One region of the Colwellia sp. MB02u-10 genome, then DNA from elsewhere that is predicted to be linked to it. Evidence: predicted binding sites of a transcription regulator. Region 1 holds the regulator's gene; each other region holds the start of a gene.

Evidence for each region. Region 1 encodes sigma-54, which starts transcription at its own class of promoters, with help from an activator protein. Its sites were predicted from a motif close to GTTGGCACGNNNNTNGNNT; they were not measured.
Region 2: H4J59_RS05870 (PAS domain-containing sensor histidine kinase) is a predicted target of sigma-54. The motif match lies at 918-936, and genes of this name have one in related genera.
Region 3: fliE (flagellar hook-basal body complex protein FliE) is a predicted target of sigma-54. The motif match lies at 1,228-1,246, and genes of this name have one in related genera.

Annotation. Positions count from the first base shown of each region.
Region 1 covers NZ_JACGVK010000139.1:44,600-54,707, forward strand. The annotation lists gene H4J59_RS17935 (ABC transporter substrate-binding protein) at 1-613, opposite strand, end outside; gene mlaD (outer membrane lipid asymmetry maintenance protein MlaD) at 613-1,083, opposite strand; gene mlaE (lipid asymmetry maintenance ABC transporter permease subunit MlaE) at 1,144-1,920, opposite strand; gene mlaF (phospholipid ABC transporter ATP-binding protein MlaF) at 1,917-2,726, opposite strand; gene H4J59_RS17955 (calcium/sodium antiporter) at 3,093-4,073, shown strand; gene H4J59_RS17960 (KpsF/GutQ family sugar-phosphate isomerase) at 4,090-5,055, shown strand; gene kdsC (3-deoxy-manno-octulosonate-8-phosphatase KdsC) at 5,058-5,603, shown strand; gene lptC (LPS export ABC transporter periplasmic protein LptC) at 5,600-6,166, shown strand; gene lptA (lipopolysaccharide transport periplasmic protein LptA) at 6,132-6,692, shown strand; gene lptB (LPS export ABC transporter ATP-binding protein) at 6,693-7,424, shown strand; gene H4J59_RS17985 (RNA polymerase factor sigma-54) at 7,476-8,981, shown strand; gene hpf (ribosome hibernation promoting factor) at 9,018-9,305, shown strand; gene ptsN (PTS IIA-like nitrogen regulatory protein PtsN) at 9,335-9,793, shown strand; gene rapZ (RNase adapter RapZ) at 9,800-10,108, shown strand, end outside.
Region 2 covers NZ_JACGVK010000105.1:45,526-55,633, forward strand. The annotation lists gene H4J59_RS05870 (PAS domain-containing sensor histidine kinase) at 1-882, opposite strand, end outside; gene H4J59_RS05875 (sigma-54 dependent transcriptional regulator) at 1,271-2,749, opposite strand; gene H4J59_RS05880 (hypothetical protein) at 3,205-3,489, shown strand; gene fliS (flagellar export chaperone FliS) at 3,561-3,959, shown strand; gene H4J59_RS05890 (hypothetical protein) at 3,959-4,399, shown strand; gene fliD (flagellar filament capping protein FliD) at 5,581-7,005, opposite strand; gene H4J59_RS05900 (flagellar protein FlaG) at 7,140-7,541, opposite strand; gene H4J59_RS05905 (flagellin) at 7,706-9,238, opposite strand; gene H4J59_RS05910 (REP-associated tyrosine transposase) at 10,060-10,108, opposite strand, start outside.
Region 3 covers NZ_JACGVK010000105.1:34,815-44,922, reverse strand. The annotation lists gene H4J59_RS05865 (sigma-54 dependent transcriptional regulator) at 1-1,027, shown strand, start outside; gene fliE (flagellar hook-basal body complex protein FliE) at 1,297-1,641, shown strand; gene fliF (flagellar basal-body MS-ring/collar protein FliF) at 1,689-3,410, shown strand; gene fliG (flagellar motor switch protein FliG) at 3,403-4,455, shown strand; gene fliH (flagellar assembly protein FliH) at 4,480-5,274, shown strand; gene fliI (flagellar protein export ATPase FliI) at 5,391-6,746, shown strand; gene fliJ (flagellar export protein FliJ) at 6,775-7,209, shown strand; gene H4J59_RS05830 (flagellar hook-length control protein FliK) at 7,460-8,980, shown strand; gene fliL (flagellar basal body-associated protein FliL) at 9,082-9,615, shown strand; gene fliM (flagellar motor switch protein FliM) at 9,758-10,108, shown strand, end outside.

The sequences.
Region 1 (10,108 bases):
CTTTTAGCATTTCAGTGACATAAGCTAGGCCTTTTTGACGGATCAAACTACTTAACTCAGCTTGTTTGCTGTCAAGTAAGCTGACACCTTCTGCTACCATATCATAAGCTTTCCAGTCGCCGGTTTTTTTATGCTTGCGCACACGAAAGGAAATATTAATTGGACCGCGACCTGGCTCTATTACACTCGTATCAACAGACACTACGCGATGTTTAGCAAAATCTTCTGCCGGTGCAAATTCGACCTTTTGGTTATTGTACAAGGTAAAAACCTGAGCATAAGAGGTGATAAGATACTCACGAAATGCCGGTACAAACTCAGCTCGGTCAGCCTGATTGGTTTTCTTGAAGTTGCTACCAATAACTTTATAAGCAGCATATTGATAATTTATATACGGCATTAATTCTTCGCGAACAATTTTTTTCAATAAATTAGGCTCTGCACGTATAGCCACTTGTTCATTGGCAAAACGCTTAAAAGTGATCTTGGCAACCGTTTTAATCATTTGATAAGGGTCTTTTTTATCAACATTTCCTGTGGCACTAACCGATATCGACAAACCTAGCAGTGCTAAACAAAAAAAGCATTTTTTCATCGCATTGTTTATCATCATTAATCACCACTTCCTTGGCTGAATAAAAATTGACCGATCAATTCTTCTAATATCAATGCCGGCTTGGTATCTTCAATATAATCACCTGGTTTTAAGATTTCAACTGAGGTATGAATAAAACCCGGTAACAAACCTACATATTGTTCACCTAATAAGCCCGCCGTTAATATTGACACTGAAGTCGCCTCTGAGAAGTTCTTATACTCGGCAAAAATTTCTAAAGTCACCAAAGGCGTATAATCTTCACTGTCTAACGAAATCGCACTGACACGACCGATGACAACACCACCCACTTTTATCGGCGAGCGAACTTTCAAGCCGCCAATGTTGTCAAATTTGGCATACAACTGATACGTGTTGCCACTACCTGTAATACCGCTGTTAGCTACTTTTAGTGCTAGCATTAACAATGCAGCAATACCAATTGCAGCAAATAGTCCAACCAATAATTCTATTTTTTTCGACACCATGTCTTCCACCAAATTCAAATAATATTTAACTAAATAACCACTATAATTTCTTTAAAAACATCAACTTGTAAACATTAACGCGGTTAATACAAAATCTAATCCTAAAATTAATAATGACGACTGCACTACAGTTGAAGTTGTTGCTCGGCTGATACCTTCAGAAGTTGGCTCACAAGCATAACCTTTATAAACCGCGATCCAAGTCACTACAAAAGCAAATACTAAGCTTTTAATAATGCCATTTAAAACGTCTTTTTCGAATGACACTTGCGACTGCATTACTGACCAAAACGTACCGCTGTCAACACCTAACCAATCAACACCAACTAGATGAGCACCTAAAATGCCCACCGCAGAAAATATAGCTGCTAATAGTGGCAAACTGATAAAACCAGCCCAAAAGCGCGGGGCAATAATACGACGCAAAGGATCTACTGCCATCATTTCAAGGCTAGAAAGTTGCTCTGTTGCTTTCATCAAACCTATTTCAGCAGTCAGCGCAGACCCAGCTCGACCAGCAAAAAGTAAGGCGGCAACCACTGGACCTAACTCACGTAATAACGACAAGGCGACCATTGGCCCTAAGCTAGCTTCAGCGCCAAAATCAACCAGAATAGTATAACCCTGTAAAGCCAATACCATGCCGATAAACAAACCCGAAACAACGATGATAACTAAAGATAATACGCCAACGGAGTACAATTGGTTCAACAACAAAGGAAAACCTTTGCGTGGGTTCGGAATATGCAAGAGCGCTGATGCTAACATCAACAAAGCTCTGCCTAAGCCTGAGATTTGTTCGATAATGCTATGACCCAATATTTGCAGCTGATTCACTTCTCAACACCTCGACCAATTAACTCTTCACTATATGACGCCGCAGGATAATGAAATGGCACCGGGCCATCCGCTTCACCTTTAACAAATTGCTGCACTAAAGGTGAGGTGTGCGCGTAGATTTCTTCCGGCGTACCTTGGCCAATAATTTTTTGCTCGGCAATAATATAAATATAATCTGCAATACTCATCGCTTCTGGGACATCATGAGATACCACCACAGAGGTTAATCCCAATGCATCACCTAGTTGATGAATGAGCCGGACAATCACGCCCATAGAAATAGGATCTTGGCCAGCAAAGGGCTCATCGTAAAGAATAAGTTCAGGGTCAAGCGCAATTGAGCGAGCTAATGCTGCTCGACGCGCCATACCACCAGAGAGTTCACCTGGACGTAAATTTCTTGCACCACGCAAACCCACCGCTTCTAATTTCATTAACACCATTTTTTCAATGATGTCTTCTGATAACTGGGTATGCTCGCGTATAGGAAAGGCGATATTGTCGTAAACACTCATGTCGGTAAACAAGGCACCACTTTGAAATAGCATACTCATACGTTTACGTATTTCATATAATGCACTACGAGACAATTTAGGAATGTCGTGGCCATCGAAAAGGATCTGCCCAGACTCTGGTTTAATTTGACCACCAATTAAGCGCAATAACGTAGTTTTACCAATACCACTTGGACCCATTATCGCGGTAACTTTACCTTTAGGAATAGACAAACTAATGCCATCATAAATAACACGCTCGTTACGCTTAAAGGTCATATTTTTGATATCAACTAAAATTTCAGACATATCGCTTGGAATAACATCACTGTCAATTATTGTTTTATGTAGTAGAATTCTACCGCAGCGCAACACCTCAGTCATTACAAATTCACAACTATTTAGTGCTAAAAGAGTAACCAAAAGTATATAAATGTAACGCAAGTGTAAAGTTAGCGTAATGAACAAGCCTTTTTCTTGGCTTAGTTATTTTATTGTGAATCCACGTGCCAATAATATCAGAAAAAGTTTATAATGCTTTTCGCTCACGTTATGTTAGCAAAATGAGTATTAATTGAGTGTCATCGGTTACCATCCGTGGTTTATAATTCCTCTTTGTCTTTCATCAATTAGCACAAACACTATTTATTTATCTTAGCCAAACAGGAGCTTTGAATGTTCATCCAAATTTTGATCTTATTACTTTCACTAATCACTTTAGTGTGGAGTGCAGACAAATTTGTATTTGGTGCCTCAGCATTAGCACGCAATCTGGGTATTTCTCCTATGATAATTGGCTTAACTATTGTTGCTATGGGCTCTTCAGCACCTGAAATCATGATAGCGGTCACGGCTTCTTTACAGGGTAATGTAGATACTGCCGTCGGCAATGCCATTGGCTCAAATATTACCAACATTGCGTTAGTGTTAGGCTTAACGGCACTGTTTCATCCTTTATCGGTTTCCTCAACGACCATTAAACGTGAAATCCCGCTTATTTTGGTTGTTACGGCTATCGCGACATATATGCTAGCCAACAGCAACTTTAGTTTTAATGAAGGCTTAATACTGATTGTCGGCTTTGTACTTTATATTGCTACCTTGCTTGTCGTCACGTTAAGACGTTCAAAACAAAACCCTATTGACGATAAAATGGTCTTAGAAGCAGAACAAGAAGTGCCTGATGGGGTCAGTACCAAACAATCGGTAATCTGGTTAGTGGTTGGTATGATACTACTGCCGCTAAGTGCTAGTTTTCTGGTTGACTCATCAATATTTATAGCCAAAGCTTTTGGCATTAGTGATTTAGTCATCGGCTTAACGGTTATCGCTATTGGCACTAGCCTACCTGAGTTAGCTGCCAGTATTATGAGCATTATTAAAAAAGAAGATGATTTAGCACTCGGTAATATTATTGGTTCGAATATCTTTAATATACTTGCGGTTTTATCGTTAGCTGGCTTAATTGCGCCGGGCGATATCGATAATGCCGCCGCGGTGCGTGACGCGCCATTTATGCTGGCAACAACCTTCTTATTATTTATACTTTGTTTTAGTCGAGGTGGAAAGTTTCGCATCACACGGGCGAAAGGGTTACTATTATTAGCCGTATTTATTGGTTATCAAGTGCTACTTTTTAGTCAAATTAACAGGTAACAAGTGGTTTATAGCAATGAAAAACTTCAAACAATTAGCCCTAAATGTCATTAACATTGAGCAGCAAGCTGTTGCACAATTATCGCAATTTATTGACGACGACTTTGCTCAAGCTTGTGAGTTAATGTTTAATTGTCGGGGCCGCGTCATCGTGATCGGTATGGGAAAATCGGGGCATATTGGTGGTAAAATTGCCGCAACCTTAGCGAGTACCGGCACACCCGCATTTTTTATTCACCCGGGGGAAGCGAGCCATGGCGATCTAGGTATGGTGACTGTAGATGATGTGGTACTGACCATTTCTAATTCGGGTGAAACTGGCGAAGTTTTGGCCATTATTCCGGTTCTAAAGCGTATCGGGACAAAACTCATCGCTATGACGGGTAATCCTGACTCTACGCTGGCTAAACTTGCCGATAGCCATGTTTGTGTAAAAGTAGCACAAGAAGCTTGCCCACTAGGCTTGGCACCCACCTCTAGCACCACAGCAGCCTTAGTTATGGGCGATGCCCTAGCGGTGGCTTTATTGAATGCGCGCGGCTTTACTGCAGATGATTTTGCCTTATCTCACCCCGGTGGCAGCTTAGGTAAAAGGCTATTATTACGCTTGGGCGATATCATGCACAAAGACGAACGCCTGCCAACAGTAAGCCAAGAAGCTAAAATAAAAGACGCCTTAGTTGAAATGTCACTAAAAGGCTTGGGTATGACCGCTGTTGTTGACGCAAACAATAGCTTAATAGGCCTGTTTACTGATGGTGATTTACGCCGTATTTTAGATGAAGAAATTAATATTCACCAAGACAGCATTACCAGCGTAATGACAAAAAAACCTTTAGTGGCTAAGCAAGATATGCTGGCGGCTGAAGCATTAAAGATCATGGAAGACAAAAAAATTAACGGCTTAATTATTGTTAACGATAATAACCAACCCATTGGCGCGATGAACATGCATGACTTATTAAAATCTGGAGTGCTCTAAAGGTGAACAGTTTATACGGAAAAGTAGCGCCAAGTGTTTGGCAAAAAGCGCAAAACATCAAACTCTTTGTTTGTGATATAGACGGCGTTTTTTCAGATGGTCGTATTTACTTAGGTAATAATGGTGAAGAATTGAAAGCCTTTCATACTAAAGATGGTTATGGCGTTAAAGCCTTAGGTGCAAGCGGCGTTGATGTAGCGGTGATCACGGGCAGAACTTCAACTATCGTGCAAACCCGTATGAGTGCATTAAATGTTAAGCACATAGTACAAGGCGAAGAAAATAAGCTACCGGCTTTAAAAGCTATGCTCAGCGCATTAACATTAGCGCCTGAACAAGTGGCTTACATCGGCGACGATATGCCAGATTTTGACTGCCTTAATTATGTTGGTTTTAGTATTGCGGTCAATGACGCGCACCCCACCATTTTAAAATCTTGTGACTACATCACCTATACCCGAGGTGGTTTCGGCGCCGTGCGCGAAACTTGCGATCTTATTATGCAAAGCCAAAATACCCTAGCTGATGCAACGGGCGCTAGCCTATGAATCGCATATACCTTGTCAGTATAAGCTTATTTTTATTGGCCTTAACCACCTATGGCTTACTTGAATGGTATGGCGCGAAGGAAGAAACCAGCAACATTCTCGATACCGCAAATAACCCTGAATTTATTGCTGAAAACCTTAACAGTGATGTGTATAAAAATACTGGGGCATTATCTTATAATGTAGAAGCGAAACGCATGGAACATTATGCTGAATTAGGGGTCACACACTTTGAATATCCACGCTATACATTATACCCAAGGAACAACAAACCTACTTGGAAAATAACCGCCAATGAAGGCACCTTGTATAACAACAATCGCGTAAAATTAGCAAATCGCGTACGTTTAATCGCCACTGATAAAGAAAGTTTGATACAGGAAGTGCATGGTAAAAATTTAGAAATGGACTTAAAAACTAATATTATCAGCTCAGAGCAAACTATCTTAATATTAGGTAAAGGATTTACTATGTATGGCTCAGGATTAATTGTAGACTTAAACACAACACAGATGACATTGACCGAACATGTACAGACTATTTATAAAAAAATTAAAAAGTAACTTATTAAAAAGTAACTTATATTGCCTCACGGCGTTAGCATTATTAGTGCCTGTCGCAAGTGCAGAAAAATTTGACGTAGAACAAGAGATTAAAATATCTTCTTCACGCCAAGCTGCCGATCTCAAAAATAAAATATTCAGTTATATTGATAATGTCATTATTTCTCAGGGCACACTAACCATACATGCTGAGTTAGTACAGGTTATCACCCAAGAAAAAAGTGACAGCAAAATTTATATTGCCAAAGGCTCACCGGCGACCTTTGAACAAACACTTCAAGATGGTAGCCCAATCAATTTGCAAGCCAATGAAATCCGTTATGAGCCGAGTATGAATACCGTCGTTATTTCAGGCAATGCCCTCCTTAGCCAAGAAGGCAGTAAAGTCAGTGGCAGTAAAATCACCTATAATTTTTCCACAGAATATGTCAACGCCGAAAGCCTAGACAATGCTAAAGTTGAAACCGTATTACAGCCGAAAAACAAAATTAAATTGCCTATAAAATCAAAGGATAAGCAAGAGTAAATGTCAACTTCTACATTATCAGCAACCGGCCTTGCCAAGTCCTATAAAGGCAGGAAAGTTGTTAAAAACGTCAGTATGCACGTTTCAGCAGGACAAATTGTTGGCTTATTAGGACCAAATGGCGCAGGTAAAACCACCTCTTTTTATATGATTGTTGGCTTGGTGAAGAACGACAGTGGCTCAATTGTCTTAAATGATGAAGATATAACCTTACTGCCGATGCACGAGCGCGCGAGAAAAGGTATCGGTTATTTGCCACAAGAAGCCTCTATTTTTCGTAAGTTATCGGTTCATGACAACATCATGGCCATTTTACAAACACGTAAATCACTTAGTGACGTTGACCGACAAGAAAAACTTGAACATTTATTAGAAGAGTTCAACATAGGCCATATAAAAGATAACTTAGGCATGAGTTTATCTGGCGGTGAGCGCCGACGAGTTGAAATAGCACGGGCATTAGCCGCAGATCCTAAATTTATACTTCTGGATGAACCCTTTGCCGGTGTTGACCCAATTTCAGTAGGTGATATAAAAAAAATTATCCTACACTTAAAAGATCGTGGCATAGGTATTTTGATCACAGATCACAATGTACGAGAAACACTCGATGTTTGTGAACATGCCTACATCGTTAGTCATGGTGAACTTATCGCTGAGGGTAATTCAAAGCAAATTCTTGCAAATCAACATGTAAGAGATGTATACCTTGGCGAACAATTCACGCTATAGTGAATAAAACCAATTGAACTAATGAATTTGAATAGGGAAAAGAAAACGTAAATGCGTCCTACTCTGCAACTCCGTATCGGACAACAGTTAACGATGACCCCGCAATTGCAGCAGGCGATCAAACTGTTGCAATTATCAACTTTGGATCTTCAACTAGAGATTCAAGAGGCACTTGAAAGTAACCCTTTGCTTGAAGTTGACGAAACGCACGATAACAATTCAGAAAATACCCCTGACCATTTAGAAGCAGGATATTCGGTAACTTTAGGCGAAAAGTCAGCAACATCCTCTGATGGCAGCGAAGACTCCACTCCCTCGATAGACGAAATTAGCTCCTCTGAAGGTTTAGCAAAAACAGACATCCCCGAAGAACTAAACAGTGATAGCACATGGGATGATAACTTCAGTGCCGGTGTCAGTAGTGGCGGTGTTGGCCATGCCTCAGAAGATTATACTTATCAAGGTGAAACGAAAGACTCATTACAAGACCATCTGATTTGGCAGATGGAACTAACGCCCTTTACTGACACTGACAGAACCATTGCCATTGCCATTATTGAAGCCATAGATGAAGCAGGTTATTTAACCGTTTCAGCCGAAGAGATCTTAGAAAGTGTCGGTATTGATGGTGTAGAACTTGATGAGATTGAAGTGGTGTTAAAGCGTATTAACGTATTTGACCCCATTGGTGTAGCCGCTCGTTCAATTCCCGAGTGCTTGCGTATTCAGCTTAATCAATTTGCTAAAGATACCCCTTGGTTAGCGGAAAGCAAAATTGCCGTCAGCGAGTATATTGATTTACTCGGTAATCGCGATTATCGTCAATTGATGCGTAAATTACGCTTGAAAGAAGAGCAATTACGCGAAGTTATTCGCCTAATACAAAGTTTAGATCCCCGTCCAGGTGATAGCGTCATAAAAAGTGAAGAACAATATGTTATCCCAGACGTGTCTGTTGAAAAGAAAAACGGCCGCTGGACAGTAGAGCTCAATCCTGACACTGCACCTAAACTATCGGTTAATCAGCAATACGCGGCTATGTCTCGTTCAATGAAGTCATCTACTGATAATCAATTTATTCGCTCTAACTTGCAAGAAGCAAAATGGTTTATTAAAAGCTTAGAGAGCCGTAACGAAACGCTTTTAAAGGTTTCAAATTGTATTGTGCAACGCCAACAAGGCTTTTTTGAACATGGACCTGAGTCAATGCGCCCTATGGTATTGAACGATATTGCCGAAGCCGTAGATATGCATGAATCAACTATTTCTCGTGTGACCACGCAAAAATATATGCACACGCCTAGAGGAATTTTTGAGCTTAAGTACTTTTTTTCTAGCCACGTTAGTACTGAAAACGGCGGCGAATGTTCATCAACGGCTATTCGAGAATTAATTAAAAAGCTAGTGGCTGCTGAAGTGCCTGCAAAGCCACTCAGCGATAGTAAAATGGCAGATATTTTAGCAGAGCAAGGTATACAAGTGGCAAGGCGTACCATTGCCAAATATCGAGAGTCACTTTCTATACCGCCATCAAATCAACGTAAAAGCCTATTGTAGGCAGTTTTATTCAGCCAATAAAGAGGATTGAAGTATATGCAAATTAATCTTACTGGACACCATGTCGATGTTACCGATTCATTACGTGATTATGTCAATGGCAAGTTTGAAAAACTAGAACGTCATTTTGATCATATCAATAATGTACATGTAGTATTAACGGTAGAAAAACAGAATCAGATTGCTGAATCAACAGTGCACTTAAGTGGCACCGAAGTTCATGCTAAGGCACAGCATAGTGACATGTATGCATCGATTGATGCATTAATTGACAAGCTAGATCGCCAAATATTGAAATATAAAGGTAAAATCAACAAACATTAGCGCCATTTCGCTACAGGTCTTAGAAGTTTATGAAGTTGCAAGACATCTTAACCCCGGACTGCACTATTTGTGCAGCACCGGGTGCCAGTAAAAAACGTATATTAGAATATTTAAGTCGCTTGGCCGCCGATAAACTCGACAGTCATGATACTTTTCAGCTCTTAGAAAGCTTAGTTAAACGCGAAAGAATGGGTTCAACGGGCATAGGTAATGGCATTGCTATACCTCATGGCCGTCTAGAAAATGCTACGCCTACGAAACCTATTGCCGTGGTTATTACCACAGAACAAGCGATTAATTTTGACGCTATTGATCATCGCCCCGTTGATATTTTTATCGCCTTATTCGTTCCTGAAGAAGAATGCCAGAGCCACTTGAGTACGCTGCAAAGTATCGCAAAAATCTTTCGTGACAAGCAATTTTGCAAGCAAGTGCGTAAATGCAAAAGTAATCAAGAACTGTTTCAGTTAATACAACAAGCGAGTTAAACACGGATGAAATTAATTATTGTAAGTGGCCGCTCAGGATCAGGGAAAAGTGTTGCACTGCGTGTTTTAGAGGATTTAGGTTATTATTGTGTTGATAATATCCCTGTCAACTTGTTACCCGCACTGACCCATACGGTTATTAATGATTATGAAAATGTTGCCGTAAGCCTCGATGTTCGTAACCTACCAGCCGATCCTAACGACGTACCCGAAATTATTGAATATCTGCCCAATGCGGTAGAATTGAGCATACTGTATTTAGATGCTGATGATAGTGACCTTATTCGCCGGTTCAGTGAAACGCGACGTTTACAT
Region 2 (10,108 bases), on a different contig from region 1:
GGCATTGGCTTTAATGACAGATAAACTATTGTGTATTAAGTTGTGAATTGCCCCCGACAAAGCACTCATATTGCCTAAAATTTCACAGCCTTGTTGGCAAAAGTGCAGATTAACTTTTGCGCCAGCTTGACTCACTTGCGGCTCAATGGCTTGCTTGGCTTGCTCAATCAGTTGGTTGATATTAAGCGGTTCAACAACCGCTTTACTGCCACTTTTAGCAAACAACAACATGTCATTAACTTGCTGCTCTAAGTCATGTAGGCGTAACATTAATTTGTCTTGAAAATTAACCCGTGCATCAGGGCTAAGTTTTTTATTGCGTAGATTAGCGCCATACAACATGGCAGCCGATAAGGGCGTACGAATTTGATGAGCCAATTTTGACACCATACGCCCTAAAGACGATAGTCGCTGTAATTGGCCAAGCTTATCTTGTAAAAGTCGCGTTTCGGTTAAATCAGTGATCATGATCAACTGCCCAGGTTGACCACCTAAAGTGGTAATTTCTAATTTTACCCGGCGACCATCATTTAACGAAACCTCGTGCCAATCATCAGCGCGGGGTTTAAAAGAGCGTTTAATCACACCAAACCAAGGTTGACCCAAAATGGGCTCATCAAGCAAACGTTTAGCGCTGTCATTAATTTTCACCACAATACCGTTGCCATCAAGCATGATCATCCCCGTTGGCATAACATCAATAACGTGTTGCAGTTGTTTGTTTTGTTGACGTAAGTACGCCAATTCACCCGCGTAGTTTTCGCTTTCTAGTCGATTGGATTGCTCGCGTTTAAGACTAACCTCATCAAATGAAGTTACTACACGATTCAGCGCAGAATTGGCTGAAGAAGAATTGGTCGATGTCGAATAGGCAAGTGCCATAATATTTTACCCGAGTAAGGAAGTACACTCGAACAAAGCATTAAGCATGCCAACCAATTAAACTGATATTATTCAGTAACTAAAGCACATTATTTCGATTAAAATTGGCTGTCAATAAAATGGCTAACATCATCAAAGCGTTAAAAGAACACTGAACGGCGAGCTAAAAGCGCTATTACCATCTGTATTTAAACAATGTCTATTTAAACAATGTCTATTTAAACAATGCGTATTTAAACAATGGGTATAACTGACTTTATTGGCTGAGCTAAAAAGTAAAACGCCCTTGAAATAATCATTATTTCAAGGGCGTTTTACGCAATCAAGCTAACAAAGCAGCGCTAACTTGTCTTGCTGTTACCTAGCGCTGATAGCTATGAATGAATAATTAACTGACTTTCTGGAGATTATATTTACGCATTTTCTCTACCAAGGTAGTGCGGCGCATACCTAAAAGCTCAGCTGAACGAGCAACAACCCAATCATTTTTACCTAAGGCTTGGTTAATCAAGGAAATTTCTAAATCAGCTAAATACTCTTTTAGGTTCAGACCATTATTGGGCAACACATCAAGGATATTGCCACTATCAGCGCTCGCATCTGCTGAGCTTGTTTGTGCTATAGCCTCTTCTTCATCGTCATAATCAGCACCTGAAAACATTTCATTAATCGCTTCACGTTCTTGTAACTCTTCAGGATATTCAGGTTGATAATCATCTATGTCTAAGTGTTGATACTTCAACGGTAGTTGTCCAACATTAACCACCTGCTCGCCATACATAATAATCATACGTTCAATTAAATTGGAGAGTTCTCTCACATTACCGGCCCAGGTATGCTCTTTTAACGATTCAATCGCTTGTTCAGTAAAGCGCACTGACTGCCCTTGCTCAGCAGAAAATCGTGAAATAAGCTCTTGCAACAAGAGTGGAATATCTTCTTTTCGCTCTCTTAGCGACGGAGTTTCGATAGGAAAAACATTTAATCGATAGTAAAGATCTTCACGAAAATGATTAGTTTTAATCATGTCTTCTAAATGTTGATGTGTCGCTGCAACAATTCGCACATTAGCTTTTAAACTTTTAGCACCACCTACCCGTTCAAAGGTTCGTTCTTGTAACACACGTAATAATTTTACTTGCATGGGTTGTGGCATATCACCAATTTCATCGAGAAATAGTGTGCCGCCTTCCGCCATTTCAAAGCGACCTTTGCGCGTAGAAATAGCACCGGTAAATGCCCCTTTTTCATGGCCAAACAGTTCACTTTCTAATAAATCAGCGGGAATAGCACCACAATTAACCGGCACAAATGGCCCTTTGCTTCGCTCTGACAAGTTATGAATATTACGCGCGACCACCTCTTTACCTGTGCCCGACTCGCCTAAAATCAAAACACTGGCCGAAGTAGAAGCCACTTGTTCAATTAAAAATCGTACCTCTTGCATTGCACTACTCGTACCCACCAAAGAGCGAAATAAAGAGTTTGGACGATTAAAACCACGTTTTGACGGCAGGTTATTATGGTACTGGTGACTATGGTGCACTAACTCGGTCAATTGTGCATAATTTAGCGGTGTGGTTAATTCACCAATCACGTTGACATAACCACTCAATTGTTTTTTATCAATAAAATCATGATAAATAAAAGGATAGGTTGGCTGAGATTTAATAATATTTTGTAACTTTTCAGAAACGTCACCACATAAAATAATGGTCAGAACATTCGGCACTTCAGCTAGATATTGATCAATTTCTTCTTCAGCAAAAACATGAAAATACTCGCCAACAAAAGCTAAAACTGTTTCTATTTGGTGGCGTCTTGTCGCATCATTATCGACGACTAAAATATATTTTTTCTCTTGCATTGTTTGCCTTTGTATTTGTTGACTTCACGTTTGCTCATCTTGCGTTTTTTGATCTTACTTTTGACCTTACGTAGAGCCTAACAAGTCATTTATTATTATAAGCTGCCGCCATTATTCACTTGCTGCCGTGATTAATCAACAATAAATTGACACTTGTCTGTCATTTTATTGTCAGTTAAAGTAAAAAAGAAGCCAGCCGATACAGGGTAAACAACGAAAATAGCTTGCGGTTAATACTCACATGCACACAAGTAAAAAACGCCCTATTAACGCCATGTCAAAAAAACAACAACTAAGCTTACCTATAATCACTTGAATGATTTTGGTATTTAAACAAGCAGATAATTGCTTATATTTCATTACAATACTGTTTTTTTTAAGTCTAAATCAAAAGTGGCATGAAATAAGCTTGTCTGAGCAACACGATTAGAAATAAAATTTAGTAGGAATATTCGATGTTAATTATTAATGGCACAGCTGAGCTTATGAAAGATAATGGCAGCTTTCAAAAAGGCGACAGATACGAGTTCAATATGTTCTCAGTAAATATGCCGCTAGAAGAGCAGCTTGTGCAGATAGAAGACTATTTAGTAACACGCGGTTGGGACAATATTGAAGTGGCCGATAACGGCATAGTTGCAGACCCTAAAGCCATTGAGCACGGTGTGTTACTCGCCGCTTACGAAAAGGCTAAAAGCGAAGGTTTTGCAGTCACCATTAATAACCAAGCTTTACTATAATTTATAATATTCAATTTTAAATCTAATGTATTTTAGTATAATAGATTATTGTCTTACAGCTGGAGATATCTATGATTCACGCGTCATTAAAAAAATATCAACAAGTTAACAAAAGCACAGCTCAACAAGCGTCACCTTATCAATTGGTTGCCATGTTGTTTCAAAAATTACTCGATAACATTGCTACCGCTAAAGGCGCTATTAACCAAAAAAATTACGCTAAAAAAGGCGCTGAGATTTCAAACGCCATTTCCATTATAGGTGTATTACAAGCCTCACTTGATTTTAAACAAGGCGGAGAAATATCCAATAATTTAGCCTCTATCTACGTTTATTGCTCAGAACAATTACTAGCCGCTAGCTTAAGTAATGATATTGATAAACTTAATGAAATTGCTCAAATATTAATCCCTATTAAGTCAGGCTGGGATAACATACCCCTTGATACTCAACAAGAAGTAAGCTTCTAGTGGCTTTAACAGCCATTGAAAATTTAACTGATATTATTGAGGTATCTAAACTGCTCCTTAAGCTTTTAGATACCGCAGATATTCAGGGTCAGAGTGAGAATAAAGTAGAGAGTGGAACAGAGGGCAGAATAGAGAGTGGAATAGACAGTGTAGGAGAGAATAAAAAGTCGATTGCAGAGTCAACCAGCCACGATAACAGCGAGCAAATTAATACAGCAAAGCTGCTTAAATTAATAAAGCACAGAGAAGATAAAATTTATCAGTTATTCGAACACTTTAGCCCAGAAGAATTGCAATTACACCTTGCAGAACTGCAAACTATGGCGGCACTCGACAGCCAACTTATTGAAAAAGTAAATCGTACTCAAGAGTCAGCCAAGTCAGAAATTTTGACCCTAAAGAAAAACAGAAAAGCGATAAACCTCTATCAAAAACGGTAAAGATACTCAGCAGATAACACTACTATTACCATGCCACCTTTTCTAAACTGATCAACAACATAATGCCTGCTGCAGGGGTTTGTTGGCCTATCAGCATAATCACCCGCTTATCGGTTGTCAGACTGAAGTCCGACCTACAAAACAATTGCCCAAGGCTATATTTTCACTCAAAGTCATTATGTAGATTTAATCTAGGTTTAATCTAGGTTTAATCTAGATTGGAGGTGGGCTGGATGTCGGTTATATTTCGGCTGGATGTAGGTTGGACTTCAGTCCAACAAGTTAAATAAAATTTAACCATTTTCAACATAAAAACAGATCAACAACATAATACCCGCTACAGGTTTTATTGGCCTATCAGCATAATCACCCGCTTAACGGTTGTCAGACTGAAGTCCGACCTACAAAACAATTGCCAAAGCTATATTTTTACTCAAAGTCACTATGTAGATTTAATCTAGATTGGTTGTAGGTTCGATGTGGGCTTGATGTAGGTTTAATCTAGGTTGGTTGGATGCTTGATGTAGGTTGGACTTCAGTCCAACAAGTTAAATGAAATTTAACCATTTTCAACACAAAAACAGTTCAACAACATAATACCCGCTACAGGTTTTATTGGCCTATCAGCATAATCACCCGCTTAACGGTTGACGGACTGAAGTCCGACCTACAAAACAATTGCCCAAGGTTATATTTTCACTAGATGTGACTATGTAGATTTAATCTAGGTTCGTTGTAGGCTAGAGATAGGTTGAATGTGGGATTGATATCGGTTCGATGTAGGTTGGACTTCAGTCCAACAAGTTAAATAAAATTTAACCATTTTCAACACAAAAACAGTTCAACAACATAATACCCGCTGCAGGTTTTATTGGCCTATCAGCATAATCACCCGCTTAACGGTTGTCAGACTGAAGTCCGACCTACAAAACAATTGCCCAAGGCTATATTTTCACTCGAAGTCACTATGTAGATTTAATCTAGGTTCGTTGTAGGCTAGAGATAGGTTGAATGTGGGATTGATATCGGTTCGATGTAGGTTGGACTTCAGTCCAACAAGTTAAATGAAATTTAACCATTTTCAACATAAAAACAGATCAACAACATAGTCACCCGCTTAACGGTTGTCAGACTAAAGTCCGACCTACAAAACAATTGCCCAAGGCTATATTTAGCGCTTGTTAATTATTGTTTCTTACCACACCTGGCAAGTTATCAAGCTGCTGTTCTAAATAACTACTGGTCGCATTCAAATTAGATACAATCAAGTCCATAGCATTATACTGTGCGAATAATCGTGTTTCTAATGAATCGATACGACGAGTAAAGTCAATGCGTTCATCATCTATTGTTGTTAATTGATTAGTTTTACTGTCAATACGCCCCTCAATTAAACCACCTGACTCAGTGTAAAAGTCAGTTAAGGTTTTAAGTGATGCAGCAAAACCTGGGGCATCGTCAGAGCCAACAAAAAAGTTTTCCACCCCGCCAACATTCAATGCTATTTGTGCATTTAAATCTTCACTGTCTAGTTCTAATTTACCAAAGCGGTCTGCACGAATGCCTAATTGGTTCAAGGTTAAATTGTCACTGCCACTACTGGCAAATGAGGTACTCAGCTCTTGGCGTAGTTTACCCATTACACCACGTAATAATGAATCGCCCGCAAGTGGTCCTACTCCATCTTCGCTTGACGCACCAAGTTGCTTGCTAAGATCAACCAGTTCGTTATAACTTTTTACAAAGCCTTCAATACCGGCTTTAATATTAGTATTATTTTCAGAGACACTTGCCTTGCTGATACTGTCATCAACATCATGCACTTTTTTTGCTGTAATAGTTATGCCGTCGATAGCATCAACAAACTCATTGCTACTGTTGGTGACCACTAATGCACCATCTATGGTTATTTTTGCGTCTGTTGCTGCACTAGTTTCTGAAAGATTTGTGGCAAAGGTAGGCGAGCCTGAGTCAGCATCATAAGCTAAACGAGATAAACCCGCATTGTCCGTATTGTTGCCGTCAGAAGCATCGTTGGTCGTCACTTTAATGGCGTTAGCAAGACCGGTTTCTTTGCTGGTAAAAACAAGATGTTGGCCGTTATCATCGGTAATAATAGTGGCGGTAATTGCGTCGTTATCTAGGCTGTCGTTAACCGAGTCGCGAATATCGCTTAATGTTGCACTGCTTGATACGCTAATATCAAAACTGTTACTACCTGAAGCAAAAGTCAAGGTACCTTCACCCACAGCTTCGCTGCTGTCAATGCCCGCCGAAACGAGTTTATGCGTGCTGGCGAGTTGGTCAACCTGAACAGAATAACTGCCCACTTCGGCAATTTTTGTACTGCTTAGTGCAACAAAACTATCAGAACCGCTGATATTTCTTTGTTGATATTTATCTGCACTGGCTAAATTTTCAATAGCGTCGGCAACATTTTGCAAGCCACCTTTTAGCGCACCAACGGCAGAAATATCCGTGGTTATTATGGCTTCGCGACGATTTAAACGACTTTCAAATGGTGCCCGTTCAGCGCCGACAATCGCGTCAACAATTTCAGAAACTTGAAGGCCTGAGCCTATACCTGTAAAGGCAATATCTACCATAATCCCACCAATTTTTGTTGCCGTAAGTGCTAGCTAACAGTATACCTAAATAAATAACGGCCATTAAAAACAATAACTCATAGGGCGTCAATAATAGCCGTTAATATAACTGTCAATATAACTGCCAATCGAGCTTATATTTCTGTATCTATTAAGTTACCCGTCGCATTAGACAATTTAGAAATAATGCCCAACACTTCTTCCGATGGATATTGCTTCACTAAATCGCCGGTGCTTTTATCAAGCACTTTAATCACATCGCGTCCTGAGTCTTTATCGACTAAAAATTCTAAACTTCGATTCATTTCACCCATAAAATCTTGCAATTGTTGCGCCACCTTTTCCAATTGCTTGGGTGTCATCGCTGGTGTATTGCTTGCTTCACTGATACTGCTTTTACTTTGCTCTTCAATACGGGCTGTATTTTTTGCTAAATCGTTTTCAGCCTCTGCTTTATGTAAAGCTGATCGCTCAGTTTTATTACTGGTTAAGTTACTTGAATTAACCAGGCTATTGTCGCTATTAGTTACATTCATCTCTGACCCCTTTTTATCACCTAAACACTTGACGTTACTGTCTATTATTAGTGTTACTTTTAGGTGGAATTTCATTCACCATAAAACGCAAAAAGGAAGGAGTAATGGCCCCTTCCTTCACTTATGCCACTAAGATAAAATCTATCCTAGTGTGAGTTGGAGACCTAACCTAACAAGCTTAATGCCGCTTGTGGTAATTGGTTAGCTTGCGACAAGATTGAGGTACCTGCTTGTTGCAAGATTTGGTTCTTGGTCAAGTTAGCGGTTTCTACCGCAAAGTCAGTGTCTTGAATACGGCCACGTGACGCTGATAAGTTTTCTTGAATATTAGATAAATTACTGATGGTATAGTCAAAACGGTTTTGCACCGCACCTAAATCAGCGCGTTGGCTGTCAACTTGTGCTAATGCGCTATCGATTACCGCCAAGGCATCTTGTGCACCTTGCTCTGTACCTAAGTCTACATCTGATATAGCATCAATATCTACCGTTGCCGTTACTGTGGCCGCTAATGTTTTAGTATCTGTTGAAGCGATTGAGAATTCACTCGTTCCTGTTAGTTCAATGGTACCTGCAACTCGCGCAGCATCAGCTCCTTCAATATTACCACCACTACCATCATCTTTATCGTCTGTTAATGTTATCTGCCCTTTAGTAGTTCCAGCGCTATCTAAATAGTCTAGGGTAACGGTATCCTCTGTAGTACTAGAGGCCAGATTACTGGTATTGTTATAGCTCTCAATCGTAATATCTGCGCCTGTCTCATTTGATAAGGTAATTTCACCGTTAGTTGCGTTATGCGTTGCTGTAACACCATGTGTGCCTGTTGTTTCATTAATTTTTGCTGCAAGGGCTGATTGATCTGTAGCTGCAATCGTTGTTGCGGCAATAGATGTTCCGTTTAGATCAAAACTTACATTACCACTGACTGCTGAAGCCATCCCCATGACTACTGACGTTGAGGCTGTTGCTGTAACACCATGTTCGCCTGTCTTATCGTTTATAGCCGTTGCCGCTGCTTCAGCTGAAGAGCCAACTCCAACATCAACCGTTGTTGTATTGGCACCTGTGGTAAAATCAAGTGTTGATGCATCAATAACTGATGCTGGTAATGTTGTAGCTGCATCACTAACACCGCCAAAACCGGTATTATCAGCCCCTTCTATCGTCGCTGCAGAGGCGCTAACTCCAATATCTTCAGCGGCTGTACTAGTCATAGTAATAGCAATAGTCTCATTGGCATTAGAACCGACTTGGAAGTTTTTAGAGCCAAAACTACCGTCTAATAATTTTTGACTACCAAATGAGGTGGTATCAGAGATACGGGTTAATTCAGATTGTAAAGCTGACACTTCTTTTTGCATGGCGTCACGGTCATCAGATGAGTTAGACCCGTTAGCTGATTGCAAGGCGAGTTCACGCATACGTTGTAAAATATCAGTAGAGGCCGACATAGCGCCCTCTGCGGTTTGCGCCATTGAAATGCCGTCGTTAGCATTTCGTTGCGCTACGCCTAAACCATTAATTTGTGAAGTTAAACGGTTTGAAATTTGTAAACCAGCCGCATCATCTTTGGCGCTGTTAATACGCATACCCGATGATAAACGTTCCATTGAGGTGGCTAAATCATTACTAGATTTAGACAAGTTACGTTGTGCGTTTAATGATGCCGTATTGGTGATTACTGAAATAGCCATTTTTAAAACTCCTGATTACAATATGTAATACGTTAGTTAAACAATTTAATAAGTCAGGAACTTCAATTTAGTAGTATTTAAATTTTAAAGCACCCGTTCTAAATACTTTAACGGCAGCTCTTCAAATAACTTTAAACTTATTATGAATTTATTTAATAATTAATGTTTGAGCCCATTTTGGCGACTGTAGGGGCGAATTTATTCGCCTGGGGATAACATTGAAGAATAATGTGTGCGTTTTAATACTCGGGGTTTGGCGACTGAAGTCGCCCCTACAGGTCGCCCCTACAGTCGCCCCTACAGAACACACGAATGATGAACTTGTCGGGGCGAATTTATTCGCCTGGGGATAACATTGGAGAATAATGTGTGCGTTTTAATACTCGGGGTTTGGCGACTGAAGTCGCCCCTACAGAACACACGAATGATGAACTTGTAGGGGCGAATTTATTCGCCTGGGGATAACATTGGAGAATAATGTGTGCGTTTTAATGCTCGGGGTTGGGCGACTGAATTCGCCCCTACAGTCGCCCCTACAGAACACACGAATGATGAACTTGTAGGGGCGAATTTATTCGCCTGGGGATAACATTGGAGAATAATGTGTGCGTTTTAATGCTCGGGGGTTGGGCGACTGAAGTCGCCCCTACAGTCGCCCCTACAGAACACACGAATGATGAACTTGTAGGGGCGAATTTATTCGCCTGGGGATAACATTGGAAAATAATGTGTGCGTTTTAATACTTGGGGTTTGGCGACTGAAGTCGCCCCTACAAAAAGCCCAAAACGCCATACGAATTATGAGCCTTGTAGGGGCGAATTTATTCGCCAGTTTCATCTTGTAAGTACACTGAATCCCAAAGCGGATAA
Region 3 (10,108 bases), on a different contig from region 1:
CTTTGCGCCAGAAGTTTTACTGAATATGGTCAGTCAGTATGTGCCGTTACAAGTGAATGATGGTGGTGATCCTGTTGTGGCTGATGCGCAAAGTCTTGAGTTATTAAAGCTCGCCAAAAAAGTGGCAAATACTGACGCCTCTGTGATGGTTTTGGGACCTAGTGGCTCAGGTAAAGAAGTGCTGGCACAATATATTCACAATTACTCACCACGTAGCCAAGCGCCTTTTATCGCGATTAACTGTGCGGCTATTCCTGAAAATATGCTTGAAGCCACTTTATTTGGTTATGAAAAAGGCGCTTTTACGGGCGCTATTCAAGCTTGTCCGGGTAAGTTTGAACAAGCGCAAGGCGGCACTATTTTACTTGATGAAATAACAGAAATGGACTTAAGTTTACAAGCCAAAATTTTACGCGTGTTGCAAGAGCGAGAAGTAGAACGCATAGGTGGACGTAAAACCATCAGCTTAGATGTCAGAGTAATAGCCACCAGTAATCGCGATTTAAAAGCCGCGGTGCAAAGTGGTATTTTTAGAGAAGACTTATATTATCGACTGAATGTATTCCCATTAACCTGGTTGCCACTTAATGAACGCCGAGATGACATTCTGCCCTTGGCGACACATCTTATTAGCCGTATTTGTCAAAAAGACGGTAATGTTATTCCTGAATTCACCGTCGCCGCGCGTAGTAAATTACTGGCTTACGACTGGCCGGGTAATGTGCGAGAGTTAGACAATGTTATTCAACGGGCGTTAATTTTACAAAGTGATCGTTGCATTGATGCGAATGATTTATTGATCGATGATTTTGAAACCCACAAGGTAGCAAGTGAGGCAGTAGACGCTGAAAAAAACGACAAACTCGGCAGTGAACTTAAACTACAAGAACATCAAATAATATTAGACACTTTGCATGCTTGTCGCGGCAGTCGTAAAGATGTGGCTGAGCGTTTAGGTATTAGTCCACGCACCTTACGTTATAAAATTGCGCGTATGCGTGATAGTGGTATTAATATCCCACTTTAAAAAAATAGGCTTAGTACCTGTTTGTAACAAAAAAACGACGCTTTAACGTCGTTTTTTTCGTTTCATTAATTATTTATTTATATTTACTATATTTATTTATTTTCAGTTTCTATCTGATTTTAAAGTCTTTTTAAAAACTTTAAAAGATATTCTAGCTTTTTTATCAGGTGATTTTTTCAATATTTTGCGATATTATTTAGCTTGGCACTATGCTTGCTTTAGTCTTAGGTAACATTAAGTAACAAGAAATTGACGAAAGCGAGATAGCCATGGATATTAAAACTAATTCTTTATACGCCCAAATGCAAAGCATGTCGATGGAAGCTATGGGTAATAAACTACCCATAGGTGAAGCAAATGGCATGGGCACACCACCGGTGAGCAAAGCCGGTAGTGACTTTGGTAGCTTGTTAAAAGATGCTGTAAATAATGTCAATGAGCTACAACAAGATGCGGGTGCAAAGCGTACCGCTTTTGAACTTGGCGATCGCAGTGTTACTTTGGCTGACACTATGATTTCGGCGTCAAAGGCAGGTATTGCTTTCGATGCGACCGTTCAGGTGCGTAATAAGTTTGTTGAAGCTTATAAAGAAATTATGAGCATGCCAGTATAGCGGCTCAGTGGTTAAGCATAAAACGATAGTGACGCGGAGAGAAGTAAGTGGCAGATTCAACAAACAACACAAATTTAACCTTGGCAGATGGTAACAATGATTTAGTCGCCAATGATAGTTCAGATGATGTTGGTGAACAAAAGTCAGGTTTAGCCGCTGCTATGGGTAATGTTGATTTTCTACGTCAAATGACCATAGTGATTGCGCTAGCGATTTGTTTCGCGATTGCTGTGTTTGTTATCATGCTAGCCAATGAAGCCGAATATCGTTTTTTAACTAAATTGCCGACCGAGCAATTGATTAAAACCATGGATTTTCTGGACAGCAAGCAAGTTGAATACCGTCAAGAAAACAACACAATATCGGTAGAAAGTAACCAATACCAAGATGTTAAGTTGATGCTAGCTCGTGGCGGCCTAAGTGGTGCGCCTTCTGAAGGCAGCGAAATTCTTATGCAAGATATGGGGTTTGGTGTGAGTCAACGGCTTGAAACTGAACGTTTAAAGCATTCTAGAGAGCAGCAACTTGCCCGAACCATTGAAGAGTTAAAATCTATTTCACGCGCTCGAGTTTTATTAGCCATTCCGCGTGAAAATGTTTTCGCTAAACGTGAGAAAAACCCGTCAGCTACTGTGGTACTGACCTTGAGTCGGGGTCGTCTGCTATCTGAAGAAGAAGTTGACGCTGTAGTAGATATTGTCGGATCGGCCGTGCAAAGTTTATCGCCCAATCGGGTCACGGTGACTGACCAAAATGGTCGTTTATTAAATTCTGGCTCACAAAATTCTGTGTCGTCACGCTCACGTAAAGAATTCGAAATTGAACAAAAACGCGAAGCAGAATATATGAATAAGATTGATTCGATCTTAATTCCAGTAGTAGGTTTAGGTAACTTTACCGCACAAGTTGACGTGGCCATGGACTTTACCAATACCGAAGAAACTCAACGACGTTATAATTCAGATTTACCAGCTTTGCGCAGCGAAATGAAAGTTGAAGATAATACCATTGGTGGTTTACTGGGTGGTATTCCAGGTGCGTTAACTAATCAACCACCACTGGACAGTAATATTCCCGAAGATGCTACGGGCAATGCTCAACAGCAAACCATGCCGGGCCGCAAACATACAGAGTCGACACGTAATTATGAACTCGACGAGGCTATTAGCTATACCAAACAACAAACTGGCGTTATTCATCGCATTAGTGTCTCTGTTGCCTTAGATTACTTGTCTGAGCTCAATGCTGAAGGTGAGCCTGTACCCACACCACGCTCTGTACAAGAAATGGCCAATATTCGTCGTTTATTGCAAGGCAGTATTGGTTTTAATTTACAACGTGGTGATTCATTAGAGGTGGTTACTTTACCGTTTTCTCGTCCAGAAATTATAGCTGTGGCTCCACTAGCCTGGTGGAAAGATCCTACTATTTATAAATATGCAAAATTGCTTGGGGCGGTTATCTTAATTGCTATTCTGTTTATTGCGGTGGTGCGTCCGATGTTAAAACGCCTAATTCACCCGGAAAAAACCCCGAGTGATTACGGTGATAAGTCGCTTGATAGTCATGTCGATTTGGGTGATGAAACCATGGATATGTTGTCATCTGAGTTAGATGCTAGCTCAATTGGCTTTGCTCCTGATGGTAGTTTACAATTGCCTGATTTACATCGTGATGGCGATATATTAAAGGCGGTACGGGCCTTAGTGGCAAACGAGCCAGAATTATCATCGCAAGTCGTTAAAAGTTGGTTAACCGAAAATGAGTGATGAAAACCAAGAACTAGCAGAGCAACAATCGTCTAGCTATGACGTCAATAAACTTGACGGCGCCGAAAAAGCTGCGATTTTATTGTTGAGCCTTTCAGAAGAAGATGCTGCACAAATACTCAAACACTTAGAGCCGAAGCAAGTGCAAAAAGTGGGTATGATCATGGCCGGTATGGAAGATTTCACTCAACAAAAAATTACCGCCGTGCATAAGTTATTTATTAACGAAATTCAAAATTTTTCTACTATTGGTTTCAAAAGTGAAGAGTTTGTTCGCAAAGCATTAACCGCAGCATTAGGCGAAGATAAAGCGGGTAACCTTATTGATCAAATTGTCAAAGGTGGTGGTGCTAAGGGCCTTGATTCTTTGAAATGGATGGACTCGAAGCAAGTGGCGAACATTATTCGTAATGAACATCCTCAAATTCAAACCATCGTTTTATCTTACCTTGAACCGGATCAATCAGCAGAAATACTGACCCAGTTCGCCGACAAAGTACGCTTGGATCTTATGATGCGTATTGCTAATTTAGAAGAAGTTCAACCCGCGGCATTACAAGAATTAAATGAGATCATGGAAAAACAATTTGCCGGTCAAGCGGGTGCACAAGCCGCGAAAATGGGCGGCCTGAAAGCGGCTGCAGACATTATGAACTATTTAGATAATAATGTTGAAGGTATGTTGATGGCTTCAATTCGTGAACATGACGAAGAAATGAGCCAACAAATACAAGACCTTATGTTTGTCTTTGAAAACCTTGCTGATGTTGACGATCGAGGTATCCAAGCCATTTTAAGAGAAGTTCAGCAAGATGCGCTAATGAAAGCAATAAAAGGTGCTGACGAAGCCTTAAAAGAAAAAATTATGGCCAATATGTCTAAACGTGCTGCAGAAATGCTAGCGGATGATCTTGAAGTGATGGGCCCAGTACGCATTAGTGAAGTTGAAGCAGCGCAAAAAGAAATTTTGGCGGTTGCACATCGATTATCTGATGCCGGTGAAATTATGCTTGGTGGCGGCGGTGGCGGCGATGAATTCTTATAATCAAACATCAGAGAGTGTAAAGTAATGGCAGCAGATTCTGAGCCAAGCACTGGGGCGATGCCCGCAAAACAAATTGAACAAGTTGATACCTGGTCAGCACCTAATGTGCAACCAGACGAAGATACAAACGTTAGTAAAACTAATGCCTTAGGCCAGTCAATGAATTGGCGTTATGAGCCACCAGAAGAGACAGAAGTGAATGAGCCTGTGCCGTTAAAGGCACAAGATATAGAAGACATTCGCCAAGCCGCATTTGAAGAAGGCTTTAATGAGGGGAAAGCAGACGGTTTTGCTAAAGGTTTTGATGAAGGTAAAACCAGTGGTCATGAAGCGGGTCTTATTTCAGGTAGTGAAGAAGGTGTGATACAAGGTTTAGCTGAAGGTAAAGAAACCAGCGAACAACAAATCGCAGCGATGCAAATCCTATTAGACCAATTACATCAGCCTTTGCTTAATGTTGAAAAAAATGTTGAAGCGCAACTATTACAGTTAGTCGTGCAACTAACCCAAGCGGTGACTAAGCACGAAGCGAAAACTAACCCAGATATTTTATTATCGGCGATCGCTGAAGGTATTAAAGCCTTACCGGCACAAGAGTCTCAAACCCAAATTTTATTGCATCCCACAGACATTAAGTTAGTAGAAGCACAATTTGGCGCAGCACATATCCAAGAACAAGGTTGGCGTTTATTGGCTGCTCCACAATTGAGCCCCGGGAGTTGCCAAATTGAAAACAGTACCTCTAATATTGATCTAAGTGTTAAGTCACGCTTGAATGAGGTTTTGGACTCGTTTTTGCAAGACGCTTTATATCAATAAAGCGAACCTCAATAAAAATAAGTCATGAAGCTTACAAACATAAACCCGACACACATTAACTGTGTAGCGACAGATATTGTCCTGTTAACACTCTATTAATAAGCGTAAAAATTTCTATGGTTGATATAAATCGCATAACTGAACGTTTAAAAAATAGTGAAAAGTTTATTCACCCGCACAGTGTCTCTGTTGCTGGGCGTTTAGTGCGTGTGGTGGGCTTAACTTTAGAAGCGGTCGGTGTTAAAGCCGCAGTTGGTAGCCAATGTTTGGTGGAAACATCACAAGGCGAGCTGATTGCAGAAATTGTTGGTTTTGCCCAAGAGATAACGTTTTTAATGCCAGAACAAAGCTTGCAAGGGGTATTACCTGGCGCACGAGTTGTGCCTTTGTCGACTAAAGCACGTTTACCCTTATCAATGGACTTATTAGGCCGAGTTATTGACGGTGTTGGTAAACCGCTTGACGGTAAAGGGCCGATTAAAGCCTCTGATAGTTATCAATATGACAGTACACCGATCAATCCTCTATCACGACGCGCCATTACAGAGCCTCTAGATGTTGGAGTGCGCTCGATTAACAGTTTTCTAACCGTTGGTGTTGGGCAACGAATGGGGTTGTTTGCGGGCTCAGGTGTCGGTAAAAGTGTGCTGTTAGGTATGATGACACGTGGCACAAACGCTGATGTTATTGTGGTAGGGTTAATTGGCGAGCGTGGACGAGAAGTTAAAGAGTTTATTGAAGAAATTTTGGGTGAAGAAGGTCGAGCGCGTTCTGTGGTGGTGGCAGCACCTGCCGATAATTCAGCGTTAATGCGGCTTAAGGGCTGTGAAACCGCAGTGCAAATCAGCGAATACTTTCGTGACCAAGGTTTAAATGTTTTATTACTGGTAGATTCACTGACGCGTTATGCACAAGCGCAGCGCGAAATAGCACTAGCGGTAGGCGAGCCACCAGCAACGAAAGGTTATCCGCCATCAGTTTTCTCTAAATTACCCCAACTCGTTGAGCGAGCTGGCAATGGCGGGGAGGGCCAAGGTTCAATCAGTGCATTTTTTACTGTCTTAACCGAAGGTGATGATTTACAAGACCCGATTGCTGATGCTGCCCGTGCCATTTTAGACGGTCATATTGTTTTGTCACGAAAATTAGCTGATGCTGGGCATTATCCAGCGGTTGATATTGAAGGCTCAATTAGTCGAGTTATGCCGATGGTAACCAGCCAAGAACATCAGCAACTTGCCAGGCAACTGCGGCAGATTTATGCCTTATATCAAGAAAATAAAGATTTGATTGCCATTGGCGCCTACAGCAGAGGTACGGATCCAAGAATAGATCAATCGATTGATTTGCAACCCGTAATTCAATTTTTTTTGCAGCAAAAAACGCTTGAAATTATTCCTTATGATCAAAGTTTAACTCAGCTGCAGGAAGTATTAGCGGCAGCGCAAGCTCATGCCAATAAAAATCAGTAGACACAATAACGCATAGGTCACTAAACCGATGAAACAGTTGAACACCTTATATAAGTATGAACTTGATAAAGAACAAAAAGCCTCACAAGCATTACAAGTGGCAGAGGTCGATTATGAACAAAACAAAGCGCGTTTAAAAAGTGTTAGCGATTATCGTTTAGAATATATGCGCCGGCTTAATCAGCGTTCAATCGAGGGTATTGATAGTGCAACATATAGCCATTTTCATGCTTTTATCGCGAAACTAGATAACGCCTCTCAACAGGTTAAAGTTGCGGTTCATCAAGCTAAAGCATTAGTTGATACGCGAAAAAAACAATGGTTAGAGCAAAGGCAAAAAATACAAGCGGTAGAATTACTACGTAATAAAAAGCTTGCTGCCCTGCAATTAGTCGCGAATAAAAAAGAACAAAAAATGTTTGATGAAATGGCGACACAACAATTTGTTCGTCGCCGTCGCTAAACTCCGCGATGTTCATACTAGAGACAATAGATTAAGTACTTGAGTAAAACCCATGAGCATCAAGATATAAACTCAAGGTTTGTTATTGATGTTTATATACTCAGTTAATTTTAAGATTTATCGCCTAGATTTATGTTGTTATTGTATTGTCAGCTCTTTTGAAAGTTAGTTTTGGAATGAATATTGCTTAATTAACTATAGAAATAATTTATTAAATTGCGCTTAAGTCTACATTTAAGAAAGGTCTGTTATGTCTCAAATAAATATATTGTCTACTGATGCTGGCCAAAGCCCCGACACCTCTGGTGCTAAAGGTAGTTTGTCAATAAAAAGTCAAGCTAAAAGCAACGCATTTAATGATGCGATGGAGCAACACTATGCCAGAAAAAAAGCGGAAGAATCAGAAGGAAATACTGAGCCATATGGCAATTTTGTCTCTAAAGCGGCAGAACAACACCAAGAGGCTTTAAAACGCGAGCGTTTATCCAAAGGTAATGAGGCTGATGATGCCCGTACTTTACCTGTGCCTTTACCGATAGACGATGCCGAGACTCTCTCTGCGCCAAACGCTGAGCTAAAATCCTATCTTGGCTTTCAAACTCAAACTGAACATCAAGCCGAAGCCCAAAATGGCTTAGCGACCGATGTTGAAAATGATGACGCGGTTGATTTATTAAAAATGTTAAGTGGAGCAGAGCAATTATTGACAAAATCTACAGCAAATAATGCTGTTGAAGGGACAGTGCAGGGCGGCGGCGTTACATCAGGCTATATGCAAACAACAACTGCTGGCACAACGCCATTAAAGAGTGAGCAAGGTAGCATTGATGATGCCGAGCTAATGGCAAAGCAAGCCGGCATAAAAGCATTAACTGAAGAAGGCAATGCCGGCTTAGATAAAGCCCAAGATATTGACCAAATAACTAACAATAGCGCATTACAAAATAGTGCCAGCGATAAAGCGAGTGAATTTAAACTTGGTAGCGATATCGAAGCACCACAAACTCACCTCGTTAATCAAAGTACAGCGACTGTGGCAACGACATCGGTTACAGATGCAAAACTTGATGTTACTCAGAAAACAGTGATCAATGAAGACTTTGATAAATTAGCCAGTGCCATGCTTGATGCACAAAAAACCTCTAAAACTGAGAGCGATAAGCTAACACCACAAGTTGAGAAAGTGCCGTCAGTTTTTAATCAAACCTTAGTCGATCAAGCCAAGCCGCTGACAAGTGCTGCGGAATTAGCTGCCCAGCAAGAGCAAAGTTTTGAAAGTACGGTTAATCAATTAACGACAAATACTGTCTCCACACAAAAATCATTTGCCACTATGCAGACTGAGACTATTGCTATTTACCGTAAAGATTTTGCTGACGCTGTTAAAGATAAAGTGATGGTGATGATCAACCAAAAAATTCAACAAGTGGAAATTCAACTTGACCCACCAGAGATGGGCAATATTCATGTGCGAGTGAATTTACAAAATGAGCAAGCCGCGGTGCAATTTGTGGTGCAAAACCAGCAAGCAAGAGAGGCTTTAGAGCAAAACATGGGCAAGTTACGCGATATGTTAGCTGAAAACGGTGTTGATGTTGGGGAGGCAAATATCGAACAGCGCGAAGCAAAAGAGCAAAATGGTCATGGTTTTGACAGCCAGTCTAACAGTGGTCAAAATGCCCAGTCGGCTGAAGATAATTTTAGTGAAAATGATAACGCCATGGTGAATGTGCTCAAAGCTTCGTCAACCGGTATCGATTACTATGCTTAATTCATTAATACACTGACAATACTTGATAAACCCTTTGGATTAGCAGCTATTCAACGATATAGTTTAACAATAGATATAAGAATTCTTCACAGGTAGGAACCATGGCCGACGAAAAAGAACTTAAGCTGGATAACCCAGATAAGAAAAAAAAGTTGATTATCATTATCGCTATTGTTGCCGTTTTAGCTATTGCTAGCGGTGTGGCTGCGTTTTTTATCTTTGGTGGTGATAATGACATTTCACAAGCTGAGATAGATGCCGCTTTAGACACAGGCGCTGAAAACACAGAGGTAAAAGGCGCAGGTGCTGAACTTGGCTCAGCTTTGTATGTGCCTATGCCAAGACATTTTCGCTTTAATGCACCGGGAACCGCTCGCGATCGCTTTGTTGAAATTCGTGTACAGCTGTTGGTACGAGGTATTGAAAATGAAGAAACCGCTAAAAAACATGTCCCCTTAATTGAAAGTGCCTTGTTAGGTGTTTTCTCAACGTCGAATGCTGATGATCTAGCAACAAGTGCAGGAAAAATAGCTTTAAAGCAAAAGTCTTTAGTGGCAGTTCAGAAAATAATGACTGAAATCGAGGGGAGTGCAGTGGTTGAAAAAGTACTCTTTACCGGCTTTGTCATGCAGTAATACCTTTGAAGAAAAATAGCCGCTGATAGATTGCTTGGTTGATTGAAGCTTTTGATTGAATTTTTGATTAAACTTTTGCTTAAGTTAACGGCTATGGTTTGTGAACAGTGTAACTAAACTAACAAGATAAAGAGACTATTGAGTGAGTGATTTATTATCTCAAGATGAAATTGATGCACTTTTACACGGTGTTGATGATGTTGAAGAAGATGAAACTGTAGAGGACTCTGCCAATTCAGGAGAGACCTCTGATTACGATTTTTCTTCGCAAGATCGCCTTGTTCGTGGTCGTATGCCAACGTTGGAGATGATCAACGAACGTTTTGCACGTCATATGCGTATTAGTTTATTTAATATGATGCGTCGCACCGCAGAAGTTTCTATTAACGGTATCCAAATGATCAAGTTTGGAGAATACGTACATACTTTATTTGTGCCAACCAGTTTAAATATGGTGCGCTTTCGGCCTTTAAAAGGCACCGCATTAATTACC